Regions from separate parts of the Sphingomonas sp. SAFR-052 genome, predicted to be linked through region 2. Evidence: riboswitches for the same ligand, from Rfam matches in the RefSeq annotation. Region 2 holds a riboswitch; the other holds the start of a gene.

Region 1 (7,912 bases), on a different contig from region 2:
AAGTTCTTGGAACACCTGCTGACAGCCGTGCCCTACCGTATCCACACTATCCTAACCGACAACGGCATCCAGTTCGCCGAGCAGCCCCGCAACCGGAACACCGCCTGGTCGCGCCAGATGCGCTTCGCCATGATCTGCGAGGCCAACGACATCGAGCACCGGCTCACTAAACCGAACCATCCCTGGACGAACGGACAAGTCGAGCGGATGAACCGCACCATCAAGGAGGCGACCGTCAAACGCTTCCACTACGACAGCCACGACCAGCTGCGGACGCACCTCGCCGACTTCATGGCGGCCTACAACTTCGCCCGTCGGCTCAAGCGCTCATTGGGGTCACACCCTACGAATACATCGCCAAGATCTGGACGTCAGAGCCAGACCAGTTCATCGTCGATCCGATCCACCAGATGCCGGGACTGAACAACTAATGCGACTTCGCCGAACAGGGTTCGATAGTGGTTCGTGTCGCCTGGGAATATGTCAATAAGCCGCACGGGCCATGCGGGCGCTAATGACGTCGCCATTCACGGAATCATACGGTGACGAGTTCCCTGCGGACGATCGCCGCGCCCGCGCCCAACGCCCTCAACTTGCCTTGCGCTATGTCACGGGACAGTGGCGCCATGCCGCAGTTGGTGGCAGGAATGAGCTTGTCAGCGTCGACGAACCTAAGCGCCGCGCGCAGCGTTTGGGCAACCTGTTCAGGCGTTTCTACGACATCGGTTGCGACGTCGATCGCACCGACCATCACCTTCTTGCCGCGAATCAGCTCGATCATGTCCATGGGCACGCGCGAATTCCGGCATTCGAGCGAGATGATATCGATCTTCGACTTCCGGAGGTTTGGAAAGGTTTCCTCATACTGGCGCCATTCGGAGCCGAGCGTTTTCTTCCACTCGGTATTGGCCTTGATACCATAGCCGTAGCAGATGTGGACGGCGGTCTCGGCCGTCAGCCCCTCGGCCGCGCGCTCCAGCGCAGCGATGCCCCAGTCGTTCGCCTCGTCGAAAAACACGTTGAAGGCCGGCTCATCGAACTGGATGATGTCGACGCCGGCTGCTTGCAGCTCGCGGGCTTCCTCGTTGAGGATGCAGGCGAACTCCCATGCCAGCTTCTCGCGGCTCCGATAATGCGCGTCGTAGAGGGTATCGATCATCGTCATCGGCCCGGGCAGCGTCCACTTGATCGGCTGATCGGTCTGCGCCCGCAGGAAACGGGCGTCGTCGACGAAGACCGATTTCGGGCGCGATACGGCCCCGACGACCGTCGGCACGCTCGCATCGTAGCGGTTGCGGATGCGCACCGTCTCGCGCTTCGCGAAATCGACGCCGTCGAGATGCTCGATGAACGTCGTGACGAAGTGCTGGCGGGTCTGTTCGCCATCCCCCAGGATGTCGATACCCGCCTGCCGTTGGTCGTCGACCGCCAGGCGCAGCGCGTCCTGCTTGCCCGCGGCCAGCTCGTCGCCCTCCAGCTTCCACGGCGACCACAGGGTCTCAGGCTGGGCCAGCCAAGTGGGCTTGGGCAGGCTGCCCGCGGTCGTCGTCGGCAACAGTGTCATCATGATGCAAATACCTTCGTATCGTAGGGATCAGAGGCCACAGGTCGCGGACCAGCGCTGAAGCGCGGCACCGTGCGGCTTGATGAAATGCGCTTCGGCGAATTTGCCCTGCTCGACGGCGAGGCGGCTGCGTTCCTCGCGATCGTAGACGATGCGGGTCAGCGAATAGTCCTGATACCTCAGGCTAGGCTGATAATGCTCCGCCGCCACGGAATTGGCGTTGTAGATCTCCGGACGATAGATCTTCTGGAACGTCTCCATCGTTGCGATGGTGCTGGCGAGTTCGAGGTTGGTGTAGTCGCTGATCAGATCGCCGATGTGGTAGAAGGCGAACGGCGCGACGCTGTGTGGCGGCATGAAATAGCGCACCTTCATACCCATCTTCGCGAAATACTGATCGGTGGGCGAGAATGTATCGTTGCGATACTCGACGCCGAGGATCGGATGCACGTTGGCGGTCCGGTGATAGACCTCTTTGCTTGATACGCTAAGGCAAATGACCGGAGGCTTGCGGAAGTGATCGCGGTAGGCGCTGGACGCGATAAAGTGCTTGAATAGATTGCCGTGCAGGTCGCCGAACCCGTCCGGCACGCCGCCACCGCCGGCCTTCAGGTGATCGGGCAGGACGACGCTGAAGTCGTAATCGCGGATGTACGACGAGAAGTTGTTGCCGATCATGCCGTTTCGACGCTCGCCGCTGATCCGGTCGGTAACGGTGGTTTGCAGTATCTCGATCAGCGGAAAGGCTTCGTCGTCGGCGTCGTCCCCGAGCGTGAGCGTGGCGGAGACGATCTTCAACTCCAGCGAGTAGCGATCACCCCTGGGATTATCCCAGTGCATCAGCGCATTGAAGCGGTGGTCGATCATCATCAGCGTATTGCGCAAATTCTCCTGCCGGATGTCGCCGCGCGCCAGGTTGGCGAAGTTCGTGGTGACGCGCGTGTTGTCGGCCGGACGATACTCCTCGTCGAACGGGATACTGCTGATCGAGAATGTGAAGCCGCTATTCGTCATGACTCACCCAGGCTTTGCGAGCGGAAGGTCAGGCGAAAGCGCGCAAGGCGTGAACAGGCCCGGTAGGCAGCAGACCACGGACCGTCGCATCAAGCGCGATCCACCGGAGGCACCCCCGTCCGAGGAACGTTATGGCGTCGAAAGGCAGGTCTCCTGGCTCACGGGTCAACGCGGTGGCTCCGGCCTTCCCAGGCTCCTTGCGGGAACCCAGTGACACGAAATGGAGCCGCCACTCGCCGCTTACAGTTGCGGGGGCAGCGCCGGACTCTGCCCCACAGGACACCACCGGCTTCCCGTCTTAGCCCCATCGCCATGCCTGGGATGGGGAACCTCGACGCAATCGTTCAACACCGACGGGCGACAAATGTCAATCGAGATATAAAGATATCTTTATATGCTGCCTCGGCTCTATCCCGCTTACGCTGCCGAAAGGTACCGGTTCATTCTTATTCTGGGTGCTGCACGCGGCTGGGCGATCCGGGCAACCGAAAGCGGCCGCTGGAGTACAGAACGGACGGCGGGAGTTCGCAATGCAAACGAGCGGCTTGAACGTCCGTAGCGCTTCAGAGAACGCGGGCGCCGGATCGCGCGACGGGTAACGACCTGATTCTCCTTCCCTCCGCCGCCCACAGGGCGTTCGCAAGCGCTGCGGCGGCCGGTCCCTGCGCGCACTCGCCCGTGCCCAGGAACGGCATGCCGGGTCGATCCACGACGTCGACCACGACGCTGCGCGGCGCATCGTGGAAGCGGAGGATGGGGTAGGTGCTCCAATCGTAGTCGGTACGGCGCATGCCATCATGACCAGCCGTTTCGTAGGCGCTCCAACTGAGCGACTGGACGATGCCGCCCTCCACTTGGTTGCGGATGCCATCGGGGTTGACGGCTTCGCCGCTGTCGACCGCGGCGACGGCGCGATGAACGATCAGGCGGCCTTCGTCGGGCACACGTTCGACATCGAGAGCGACGGCGAGGTATGCACCGTGGTTCTTGTAGCGGGCGAAGGCGAAGCCGCGTCCGCGGTTTGGGGAGGGCCGATAACCGTCCCATCCGAAGCGGGCTGCCGCGCGGCGGATCACCGCCATCGCGCGCGGATCGTCGAGGTGGGCAAGACGAAAGGCAACCGGATCACGCCCGGCTGCGGCGGCGAGCTCATCCATGAAGCTTTCCAGCGCGAAGATGTTCAAGTGCGCGCCGAGCCCGCGCAGCGCGGAGACGCGGATCGGCATGTCGGGAAGGAAGTGGCTGACCACCCGGCTGTTCGGAAAGGCGTAGAGCGGGATTGCGTTGCGGTCTCCGCCGCCGTTCGGCTGCGGAATAGGTTTGGGCGGCGTGGGGGGGAAGGAAGGCGCCATTTCGCGGCCGGCGAGCAGATCGCCCGCCGCGGTTGGCCGCGTGCTGTGCGTGTTGCTCCAGACCTGATGGCCCCATGCGACGATGCGGCCGGAGGCATCGAGGCCAGCATCGAGCTGCGCGATCATTGCGGGACCGAGCGGTTCCCAGCCATGCTCCTGCTCGCGGCTCCATTGCAGGCGGACCGGCACGCCCGGCATGGCGTGGGCGACCAGCGCGGCGTCGCCAGCGACGTCGTCGGCGCCGTTATGACCGTAACATCCCGCACCTTCCCGGTGGACGCAGCGGACGCGCTCGGGCGGCATCGCCAGGAGTTCCGCGATGGATGCGCGGAGAGGCTCCACACCCTGGCTGTGCGTCCAGACGGTGAGGCGCTCGTCCTCGAACAGCGCGACGGCACAGGACGGACCGATCGCGCCGTGCATGAGGTAGGGGCGATCGTAGCGTGCCCACAAGCGCCGCACCGGCCTAGCGGTTGGATCGTCGCGTCGGTTCTCGATCGTCTGGCTTTCACGACGCATCCGCAGCAGTGCATCGGGCAGCGCACCCGGTGCGTTCGCGCCCGCGTCCGCCTCCCAACCGCTCCGTGCCGCCATGTGCAGCGCGCGTTCCAGCGGCCACTCACGCGGTCCGACGATCGCGGCGAAGCTGCCGCGGCGCACGATCCGATCGACGCCGGGCAGCCTCGCAATTGCCGACAGGTCGAAGCGCCCCTTGGTGCCCGAGCTTGGCCCACGTAGCATGCGCGCGTGAATCATGCCGGGTAGCCGCAGGTCGTGGACATAGACCGGGAGCCCGGTGAGCTTCGCGGGTAGGTCGACGCGCGGTACCGGGCGTCCGATCAGTCGGCGGGCCTCTTGACGCTTGCGCGGCACGTCCGGACGTGCGCGCACGGCGAGCGAAGTCGTGGCGGCGAGGTCGGCATAGCTCGCGCTCCGGCCCTTGCCGTCCAGCACCGCGCCATCGCGCGTGAACAGGGCGGTAACAGCCACGCCCCAGCGCGCCGCGGCCGCTTCGGCAAGGAGCAGGCGGACATTGGCGGCGGCGTTGGCGACGGCGGTACCGCTCTGCTCCAACGTCTGGCTGCCGGCAGTCACGCCCTCGTTCGGGGTCAGCCCCGTGTCGGCGGTGATGAGGTCGATGCGATCGAAAGCGACGTCGAGTTCGTCGGCGGCGAGCTGCGCGATGGCGGTTTTGATACCGGTGCCGAGCTCTGCCTTGCCGGTGAATACGGTGACGCGGCCGTCGGGTGCGATATGGATCCAGGCGTCGAGATCGGGGAACTTGGCGAGCGTGCCCGGCAGGTCCGGCGCGACCGTCGGTGGTCCGCCGCTGCCCTCGCCACCGCCCGTCTGCGCGTGCACAGCAGGCGCCAGCGCGAAGGCGACTAGCAGTCCGCCGAGCACCTCGCGACGCGACGGGGTCATGCGACAGGTTCCGCAGGGTCGACGACCCCGCCACCGCGCGCCACAGCCGCCCGGCGAACCGCGCGCAGGATGCGCATATGGGTGCCGCACCGGCACAGCGAAGGTGCCATGGCGGACCGCATTTCGTCCTCGGTTGGGGTCGTCGTACGTCGCAGCAGTCCCTCGGCACGGGCGATCATGCCCGGGATGCAGTATCCGCATTGTCCCGCCTGCTCGTGGAGGAACGCGCGTTGAACGTCCCCCGGCGCTTCGGCGGTGCCGAGCCCTTCGACGGTCGTCACGGTGCGGTCGCCGATCGAGCCGACAGGAAGGAGGCATGAGAACACCGGGCGGTCGTCGATGAGAACGGTGCACGAGCCGCATTGGCCAAGGCCGCAACCGAACTTCGCGGCGTGCAGACCCAGGTCATCGCGCAGGACGTAGAGAAGCGGGGTTGCGGGGTCGACGTCCGCTCGGGCTACACCGCCGTTAACGTTGAATTCAATCACTGGCCCTCCTCCCGCGCTTTGGCCACTTCCTTCTCGAGCTCGTTCCAAGGTGGTCCGGAGCCATGCCGTGCCTTCAGATACCCGACGATTTCGGCGATCTGCCGGTCGGTCAATGCATCGGCATAGGCGGGCATGTAGGGGCCGCTCGCCTCGACAGGCGGGCGCAGCCCCTGCAGAATGATCTGGATGGTATCGCGCGGATTGTCCTCATGGAGTGGCGTGCCGAGCGGCAGCACCGGGCGGCCTGAAACGACCATCGGTGCGCCCGGCTCATGGCAGGCCGCGCAAGCCCCTTCGTAAAGCCGGGCGCCGATGGGAAACTGTCGCTGCGCAAGCGCGCGGCGATCCGGCAGCGGCGGTTCGATCCTTGCCGCCGGGGCGTCGCGCATCCACCAGGTGTAATAGCGCGCAAGTGCCCGCACGTCCGCTGGATCCGCCCGGGCAAGGTTATAGGTCACGGGGCCCATCGGGCCCGCCGCCGCCGCGTGGTGCCGGCTCAGACCGGTGCGGAAATAGGTCTCAAGCCGCTCGGGCGTCCACTCGCGGACGGCGGGCGAGTGGGCGTTGATCGGCGGCGCATACCATCCGCCCGACCATCCTCCGTCATATGTCGCCGATCCATGCTTCTCCTGTTGCAGCAGCCCGCGCGGACTATGGCAGGCGGAGCAGTGTGCCAGCGTCTCGCCAAGGTAGCGGCCCCGGTTCCACTCGGCCGATTGCGAACGATCGGCGCGGACGGGGGCCGGTCGGAAGAACAGCAGTTTCCACCCCGCCAGCAGGGGACGGAAGCCCAGCGGCGGAAGCAGGTCGTTGGCAGGGGGCGTCGCCGATACCGCCGGGCGGGTCATTAGGAAGGCGTAGAGCGCATCCACGTCGCCATCGGTTACACCTGCATAGTGGGTGTAGGGAAAGGCGGGATACAGGTGGCTGCCGTCGCGACCGACGCCCTCCCGCATCGCCCGTGCGAAGGCGGCACGGGACCATAGGCCGATGCCGGTGTCCGGATCGGGCGTGATGTTGCTGCCGTAGATGGTGCCAAACGGCGTCTTCACCGGGTAGCCACCGGAATAGGGGCGGCCGGCCCCGGTCTGGTGACAGCTCACGCAGTTGCCGATCCGCGCGAGGTTGGTACCCCGCGCAACCAGCGTCCGGTCAAACGACCGGGGATCGGGACGGGCAATAGGTGCGATCGCGGGGCGATGGGCGACGGCGAGCAAAAGCACGAACGCCGCCACCGCGAACGCAAGCGCCACACCAGCGACTTTTAGAAGTCGGCCTCGCGTCACAGCGCGAGACTGTGATTGGCGCGGCTCACTTCGGCTCAGCGTATGTGCCGAGTAGTTCGCCGGTCGCGATCACATGCCCGGCTGCGGCGGCAAGGAGCTGGTCCCGTGTCGCACCGAGCGGCAGGTCGAGGTTGCGGTCAAGCGCTAGCACCTGAAAATGATAGTGATGCGGCTTGTCTCCCTTGGGCGGCCGCGGGCCGTACCAACCCACGGTACCACGACCGCTCGCACCCTGCATGATGCCTTCCAGCGGCCCGCCGCTAAGGCGGTCGCGTTCCTGCAATCCCTCGGGCAGGCGGGTGGTACCCGCGGGCACGTTCCAGGCGACCCAGTGGACGACCGGCTTTGCCGAACCGTCGGGGTCCTCGGCCACGATTGCGTAGGAGACTGCGTTGGGAACCTCGGACCAGTTGAGCGCGGGCGAAATGCCCAAACCGTACTCGCTGTGCTCGCGCGGGATCGCGCCATTGGCGTTGAAGCCCCCCGCGCCGACCTTGAACCTCGCCGCGCTGGTTGCCCGTGTCTCCGGACGCGTAAGCGCCAGCGGGACGTTGTTGCCGCGCGCCGCCTGCTCCAGCATCGGGCCAGGCGGCGGGGTAAGCGGTGCGGCCTGCCCGGTCGCGCCATCATAGGTGATACGATAGATCACGCCGTTGGCGTCGTCGGACAGCAGGATCGAACCGTCGCGCATCACCGCCACGCCGCATGGCCGACCATATTGGCCGGTACCGTCGCGGCTCATGAACCCGCTGAGGAAAGTTTCGACGAGGGTCGCCTGACCGT
Region 2 (7,912 bases):
TCGTTCCCATGCGGCGCGGGCGGCGGCGATGTCCTTCGCCCGGTCCTGCGTGTCCCAGGTGAAGCCTTCGCCCATCACCTCGAAGCTGGCGAGGTCGGGATGCGCGTCGAAGAAGTTGCGTTCGCCCGTCTCCCACTTGCCCTTCACATATTGCAGAATCGCAACCTTCATCCCCCAGCCGATGCTGCGGATCGCCATGCCGAACGCGCTCGACGACTTGCCCTTGCCATTGCCGGTATGGACGATCAGCAGCCCGCGTTCGAGCGTGCGGCGCGCCTGCATCTTTTCGCGCGCCACCGCCATGCGCTGCATCCGCGCATTGTGCTTGGCATAATCGTCGGGCGTCTCGGTCATCGATGATACTCCGCAAGGGCGGTGGTCAGGCGGGACAGCGCGGTCCCGTCGAGGGGCAAGCCGATCCGCAACCGTTCGCGCCGGTCCGCGAACGGCCGGGTCAGGATGGCATGGCGGCACAGATGACGGAACAGCGCATGCGCGTCACCGGCCTCGATCAGCCGGAACAGCGGGGCATGACCGATCATCTGCCACCCCGCCAGCGCGCGGTCGAGCAGCGCTCCGATCGTGTCGATCCGCCCCGCCTGGTCCGCAGCGAAGGCGCGATCGGCATAGGCCGCCGCCCCGATCCGTATCGCAGCACTCGACACCGGCCAGTCGCCGAGCAACTGGCGCAGCGCCGCCGTCACCCCGCCGCCCGCGATCACGAAACCCAGCCGCAATCCGGGCAGGCCATGGAATTTCCCGAAGGACCGGAGCACGATCAGCCGGTCCGACGCCCGAGCGCACAGCCCGGGTGCGGGGTCGGCATAGGCTTCGTCGACCACCACCGTCCGGTGTTGCGTCAGCGCGATCAGCCGTTCGCTCGGCGTGACGACGCCGTCGGGATTGGCGGGACTGGACAGCACCAGCAGATCGGCATCGCCCGGATCGGCGAGCGCCGCGACGGCGCGTGCCTCGGGCCATGCCGCGACGTGGCCGGTATAGCCCGGCCACACCACCGCCGGCCGTTCGGCGTTCAGGATTACCGCCAGCAACCGCAGCGCCAGGTCGGTGCCCGGCACCGCGATCACCCGCGCCGGATCGGCGACGCCGAACGCTCGCGCCGCCGCCGCTTCCAGCGCGGCCAGCTCGCCCGGTTCGGGCAGACGGTCATAACCGGGATCGATCGCGCCATGCGGATAGGGCCATGGCGCGATGCCGGTCGACAGGTCGATCCAGTCGTCCCCGCCGAACGCACGCGCCGCGGCAGCCACCCGGCCGCCATGCGCATAGAATTCGGCGAGATCGAGCATCAGTAGCTGAGCCGTACGCCGCCATAGGCAGCGCGCCCCGGCGTCCCGTACTGGAAGATCGTCTGATAGCGTTCGTCGAACAGATTCTCGACGCGGCCATAGACTTCGACCCGCTCGGTAACCGGGAACGACGCGCGCAGATCGGTCAGGACATAGCCGTCCAGCCGCCGCGTATTCGACGCATTGTCGAAACTGTCGCCGATCATGGTGACCGTCGCGCCGACGCCAAGACCGAAGGCCCAGCGATAGTCGGCATTGACCGTCAGGCTGTCGGCCGGCCGCCGCGCCAGCTTGCGGCCAAAATTGGCGGTGCCTGCCGACCGGTTCTCGGCATCCAGCCACGTATAGGCGGCAGCGACAGTGAACGCCTCCACCGGACGCAGCTTCAGCGCGAATTCCAGCCCCTTCGCCTCGGCACGGGCGATATTGTCATAGGTGCCGTTCGGCTTGCCGACACAGACGCCGGTGGTCACGCCGAAGCACGACACGAACGCGATCAGGTCCTTCGACGTACGATCGAACCACGTCGCGCTCGCCTCGACCGCGCCGTTCAGCCCGCGCTGGGTGATGCCCGCGTCCCAGCCCTGCGAACGTTCGGGGGTCAGCAGCGCATTCCCATATTCGCTCTGCAACTGGTACAGGGTCGGTGCCTTGAACCCTTCCGAATAGCTGGCGCGCAGCAGCGTGTTGCCGCGGTTCGGCGACCACACGCCGCTGCCGGCAAACACCGTCGCCCCGCCGAACACATTATGGTCGTCGTGACGCACGCCGCCGGTCAGCGTCAGATTCTCGATCGGCGTCACCGCCAGCTGGCCATAGACGCCGAACAGGCGGGCGCGACCGGTGGTCGGCGCACCGCCATAGCTGGAGGTGGTGAAGCGCGACACTTCCCGCTCGACGCCGAACGTCGCGAACACCGCGTCGGTCACGTCGAACGATCCCTGATAGTCGAACCGGTCGTTGCGCCCTTTGCCGCGGAAGGTCTCGGTCGGAATGCTATCGGGATCGGTGTTGGTGCGGTTGCTCGACGTATGGGCATAGCCGATGCGGTTGCGGAACCGCCCGTCGAACAGCGCGGCGTTCAGCCCGGTATAGCCGGTCCATTGCTCGGCATCGCCATATTCCCGGGTATCGCCGAAGCTGAAGGTCGGGGCGGGAAAGCCGTCGATCTCGGTCCGCCCGTTCGAATAGAAACCGCGCACATCGACCGACACGCCGTCTGCCAACGCCACCGACACGCTGCCGTTCGCGCCATAGTTGCGATAGCCATCGGCCTCACGCCCCGGCGCATAAGCCGAAATGCCGTCGGTGGTCAGGAACCCGCCGCCGATGCTGGCCGATACCGGCCCGGCCTTGCCCGAGATGTTGGCGAACCCCTGTCCGGTGCCGAACGAACCGCCTTCGCCGCGCACATTGATCGACAGGTCGTCGGTCGGCTGGCGGGTGATGAGGTTGACGACGCCGCCGATCGCCTGGCTGCCCCACAGCACCGACTGTGCGCCACGCAGCACTTCGATGCGGGCGATGTTGCCGACCAGCAGATTGCCGAAATTGAACCCGCCGCCCGGCGACGACGGATCGTTCAGCTTGACGCCGTCGATCAGCGCCACGGTCTGGTCGCTGTCGGCGCCGCGGATGTTGACGCTGGTTGACGTGCCGATGCCGCCGTTGCGGGTGACGGTGACGCCCGGCGTCTGGCGCAGCAGGTCGGACACGACCACCGCCTGCCGCTGTTCGATGGTGGCGAGGTCGATGACGGTCACCGCCTGCCCGACGGTATCGACCGGCCGTGCCTCGCGATTCGCGGTGACGACGATCTCGTCGTCACCCTGCACCACGGCTTCGAGTCCGGCGGACGACTGCGCGCTCTGCGCAAAGCTTGGGGTTGCCGCCAACAGGCAGGGCAGCAACAGGAAACGGGTCTTCATTCGGGTAATCCCCCTTGGCATCAAACAAGGGGACGCGCGGCGCGGGCGCCGGAACAGGCTGTTCCCTGCACGCGCACGACCCCCAAACGACGTCGTCACGCGAGGAAACCCTCGATCACCCGGCACACCCCGTCCGCGCGAAGGACAACCGCGACGGGCAGGTCTCCTGGCTCCCGGGTCGTCGCCTTGCCCGGCCTTCCCGGACGGATGTCCAGTGGCGCGCGGGGGAGCAAGGCTCGCCGGTCACAGTTGCGGGGGCAGCCCCGGATGACGCGTTCACGACGCGCTTCCGGGTTCCCTTTTCATCCCATTTCTGGGAACCTGTCGCATCCGCGCCCTTAGAGCGCATCGGGGCACAGGACAAGATGGCGACGACAACCCTGTTCGTGGGCGGGGCACGCTCGGGCAAGAGCCGGCTGGCGCAGCAGGCGTGCGAGGCGCTGGCCGGACCCTGGACCTATCTCGCGACGGCGGAAGCGTGGGACACGGAGATGACCGACCGCATCGCCCGCCACCGCGCCGATCGCGGACCCGGCTGGCACACGGTCGAATGTCCGGTCGATCTGGCGGCGGCGATCGGCGCCGCGACGGGACCGATGCTGGTCGATTGCCTGACGCTGTGGCTGTCGAACCTGATGCTAGGCGACCATGACATCGACCGCCACACCGCCGACCTGCTCGCCGTGATCGGCGGGGCGCGACATCCGGTGCTGCTGGTTAGCAACGAGGTCGGCATGGGCATCGTCCCCGACCACCCGCTCGGCCGCCGGTTTCGCGACGCGGCGGGTCGGCTCAATCAGGCGGTGGCGGCGCGGGTCGATCGCTGCTGGTTCGTGGTGGCGGGCATGGTGCTGCCACTCGAGCGGTTCGAGCCAGTTCCACCGCTCCAACCGTTCGTGCTGAGTAGAGACTGAGCTTGTCGAAGGCTCGTATCGAAGCACTTGGCGCGGTCCTTCGACACGCTGTTTGGACAGGCTCAACAGCTACTCAGGACGAACGGCATCCTTCGTAGAACCCGCCGCCACCACCTCGCGCAACGGGGTCCAGTCCACGCCATACCGCGCGTTATCCACCGGTGCACTCGGCGCGCGACCATCGAACATGTTGTGCAGATACTGCATGCCCTGCCACGCCGGAAACACCTGATCCCGCGCGGGGAACAGCCGGCGCGTGACCCCGATCATCCGCGCCAGCGACCCCTGCGACCCGGCGCGCAGCAGGCCGTAGGGCTTGCCGGTCACCTCCCCCATCAACGCCGCCAGATCGCGCGCGCTAACCTGTGCCCCCGCGATATGCAGGTCGCGCGGCGCGGCGGGATCGAGCGCGGCGGCGGCGGTATAGGCGGCGACATCGTCCTTGGTCGTCAGCGCGAACGTCACGTCCGCATCACCCCAATAGAGCACGCGCCGCACCCGCCGCTGGATCAGCGGCATCTGTCCGTTCAGCATGTCGGCAAAGGCGCCGTTGAAGATCGAGGTCGCCATGATCGGCGCGGTGTCGATCCGGGTGCGGAACGCGCGGCGCAGGTCGAAATTGCGGTTGGTGCCGGTCGGCAGCGCGCGATAGTCGATCGAGAAATCCGACGGAATGAACCGCGCCGCCCCGCCGCCCAGCGCCGCGTCGAGCAGCCGCGTCTGCGCGTCGAGGATCGTATCGCCCAGCCCGTTGAGCGCCGATACCACGCACCCCACCCCGCGACAGGCATGGGCCAGCGCCTGTGCATCACCGAAATCGACCGGATGCGGATCGGCCCCGATCATCTCCAGCGCCGCGATCCGATCGGGCGCGGTGCCCGGCCGGACCAGCGCCCGCACCTTCGCCCCGCGCGCCACCGCCGCCTTCGCGATCCGGCCGCCCAGATCGCCGGTCGCCCCTGCGACGATGATCGTCTCGTTGGTCGTTTCCCGCATCAATCCTCCGAACCGTCGGGGGTGTCGTGCGTTCCCCGTCGCGGCAACGCAAGGGGGGGCAGGATGAAACAGGGACCACGCTGTCCGATCTGCGGCAACGCCAATTGGCACGACCGCGCGTTGCCCGAATGCACCCATTGCGGGCTGGCGGTCGTCGATCTCGCCTTCGACCCCGATCGGCTGCGCGCCGCGATCGGCGATCATTTGCAGGGACGGTCGCCCGAACGCGGCTTCGCGCTCGCCCCTCATGCCCGGCGCAACGCGGCATGGGCGCTGGGGCTGGTCGACGGCGAGCCCGCTAGGCCCCGCCCGCACGGCGTCACCCTCGGCATGATCGCCCGCGCCAGCGAGGCCGACTCGATCGCAGCGATGCTCACCGACCTGCGTCCCGCCTTCCCCCACGCCATCATCCTGCTCGACGGGACGCCCGCCGAAGCTGCGGCACTGGCCGATCGCACGTCATGGGCGCAGATCGTCGCCCATCCGCTGAACGGCGACTTCGCCGCGCAGCGCAACCGGGTGCAGGCGCTGGCGAACGGCTGGGTGCTGCAACTCGACACCGACGAGACGCCCGATGCCGCACTGCTCGGCGCGCTCGGCTGGCTGACGCACGCGGCGGATGACGAGGAACTGCGATCGCTGGGGCTACCGCGTCGCAACTGGGTCGATGGCGTGCAGTCGGCGCTCTGGCCCGATATCCAGTATCGGCTGAACCATGCCGAAGTCCGCTTCGCCGGCACCGTGCACGAGCGGCCGGTCGTGCCGTTCGAGCGCACCTCGCTGGCGCTCGCCGGCGCGATCGACCATCATCTTAGCCGGTCGCGCGTCGTCGAACGCTCGGTCGTCTACGAAGCCATGTCGACCGGCGCCGGCCGCCCCAGCGACGAAGCCGCGCTGCTCCGCCCCTTCGCCGCCGCGACATAGGCCGCCGCCGTCTCCGCCGCGAGTCCCGCGCGGGTGAAGCGCCCTGCCGCGACCCGCGCCGCCGCCGACAGCGCCTGCCGCAACTCGCCATCGCGCAGCATCCGCCGCAATATCGCGCCCAGCGCCGCCGCCGTGCAGTCGTCCGCCAACAACCCCGCCCCGCTGCCACTGACGAACAGTTGCGCGCTCGGATCCTCGCCGCACGCCGCGATCGGCCGGCCGAACGTCATCGCCTCCTGATAGACCAACCCGAAACTTTCATAGCGCGACGGCGCGACGACGATATCCGCCGCCGCCAGCGCGGCATGCAGCATATCGTCATCGACCCGGTGATAGCTGTCGATCCGCTTGAGCGCGGCGGGCGGCAACCGGTCGAGTTCGCTCCGATGCAGCCCGATCATGGTCAGCCGGAAATCGGGCAGCGTGCCGGCATCGGCCTCCGCTGCCATCGCCGGCAGCGCGCCGATCAGCGCGTCGGTCCCCTTGCGTGGTTCGTTCCGCCCGACGAACAGCATCCGCAGCACGTCGTTGCCCGGCGGATAGGGTGCCGCGCGTCCCGCATCGACGATCGCGGGGGGTAGGCTGAGGCCGATCACCGCATGGCCCGGCCCCGGCGGCTGCGTGCCGTAGAGCGCCGCGACCTTCGCGCCATGCGCCTCGGTATTCGAAATCAGCCCGGCAGACTTCCGCGCCGACAATGCCTCCAGCGACACCGCCGCCCAGCGATCGATCCTGTCGCGCAAGGACCGTGGCTTGGCCGCGCTGGTCGCGACCGGCGTCGAATTGCGCGTGACGAGCGGCACCGGCCCGGTCAGCGCGACCCACAGCCCCGGCGCATACCAGTTGGTCGCCTCGACCACGTCGAACGGCCGTTCGGCATGCAGCCGCCGCACGACCCGCGCGACCATCGCCGGACCGCACAGATGCCCGATCGCCGGCCAGCGGCGCAGCCGCGCCAGCCAGCCGCCCGCCTGTGCCCCGACAACCTCGACCGCGCCGTCCATGCTGCGATCCGCGCGGTCCATCGTCACGACGCGAACGTCATGCCCCGCCTCGGCCAGCGCCTGCGCGATCTCGCGCGCCGCACGCGACAGCCCGCTCTTTTCGGGCGGATAGGCCCAGGTGATGATCCCCACTCTCATGCCACCGCCCCTTGCGCCAGCGCGATCCGTTCGCGGTACAGCGTCACATATTCCTCCGCCATGCGCGTCGCCGTGAAGCGCGCTTCGAACCGTTCGCGCACCTTCGCCCGGTCGAGCGTGTCGATCCGCGCCAGCGCCTCGACCGCCTCCTCCTCGTTCTTCACCACGAAGCCGGTGACGCCGTTGTCGACCACCTCGCGCACGCTGCCGCGATCCCATGCGATCACCGGCGTGCCGCACGCCATCGCCTCGATCATCACCAGGCCAAAGGGTTCGGGCCAGTCGATCGGGAACAGCAACGCCGCAGCCTCGCTCAGCAGCGCCTGTTTGCCGCGATCGTCGACTTCGCCGATATGCTTCGCATCCGCGCCCAGCAGGGGGGCGACCCGTTCGTCGAAATAGCGCGGATTGCCGACATCGATGCCCCCGGCCAGCCGGATCGGCCGCCCCGCCGCCCGCGCGACGCGGATCGCGACGTCGGGCCGCTTCTGGTCGGTCATCCGCCCGATAAAGGCCACCGCTTCGCCGCCCGGCCCCGGCGAAAACCGGTCGGCCGGAATGCCGTGATGCACCACCCCCGCGCGGTTGGCGCGCGGCAGGTCGCGCGCCTGCGCCGCCGAGATCGCCGCGACCGGCAGTTCGGGAAAGCTGTGGAAGAACAGCTTGCGGTCGAGCTCGTCCAATCGCCAGTGCACCGT

The links. A riboswitch is a leader RNA that binds a small molecule or an ion and turns the genes downstream of it on or off. The one in region 2 is predicted to bind cobalamin.
Region 1: linked by a shared signal. The riboswitch ahead of ACTHQV_RS07870 (putative oxygenase MesX) and the one ahead of ACTHQV_RS05185 (TonB-dependent receptor plug domain-containing protein) in region 2 are both predicted to bind cobalamin.

The regions. Positions count from the first base shown of each region.
Region 1 covers NZ_JBQCMO010000003.1:427,036-434,947, reverse strand. Annotated here, with positions in the region: partial or broken gene ACTHQV_RS07880 (IS481 family transposase) at 1-431, shown strand, start outside; gene ACTHQV_RS07875 (methionine synthase) at 536-1,567, opposite strand; gene ACTHQV_RS07870 (putative oxygenase MesX) at 1,595-2,578, opposite strand; cobalamin riboswitch at 2,705-2,925, opposite strand; gene ACTHQV_RS07865 (molybdopterin cofactor-binding domain-containing protein) at 3,142-5,355, opposite strand; gene ACTHQV_RS07860 ((2Fe-2S)-binding protein) at 5,352-5,843, opposite strand; gene ACTHQV_RS07855 (c-type cytochrome) at 5,840-7,096, opposite strand; gene ACTHQV_RS07850 (YbhB/YbcL family Raf kinase inhibitor-like protein) at 7,155-7,912, opposite strand, start outside.
Region 2 covers NZ_JBQCMO010000002.1:434,803-442,714, reverse strand. Annotated here, with positions in the region: gene cobO (cob(I)yrinic acid a,c-diamide adenosyltransferase) at 1-354, opposite strand, end outside; gene ACTHQV_RS05190 (aminotransferase class I/II-fold pyridoxal phosphate-dependent enzyme) at 351-1,310, opposite strand; gene ACTHQV_RS05185 (TonB-dependent receptor plug domain-containing protein) at 1,310-3,238, opposite strand; cobalamin riboswitch at 3,378-3,578, opposite strand; gene cobU (bifunctional adenosylcobinamide kinase/adenosylcobinamide-phosphate guanylyltransferase) at 3,604-4,152, shown strand; gene ACTHQV_RS05175 (NmrA family NAD(P)-binding protein) at 4,222-5,148, opposite strand; gene ACTHQV_RS05170 (hypothetical protein) at 5,212-6,072, shown strand; gene ACTHQV_RS05165 (glycosyltransferase family 4 protein) at 5,994-7,214, opposite strand; gene ACTHQV_RS05160 (glycosyltransferase family 4 protein) at 7,211-7,912, opposite strand, start outside.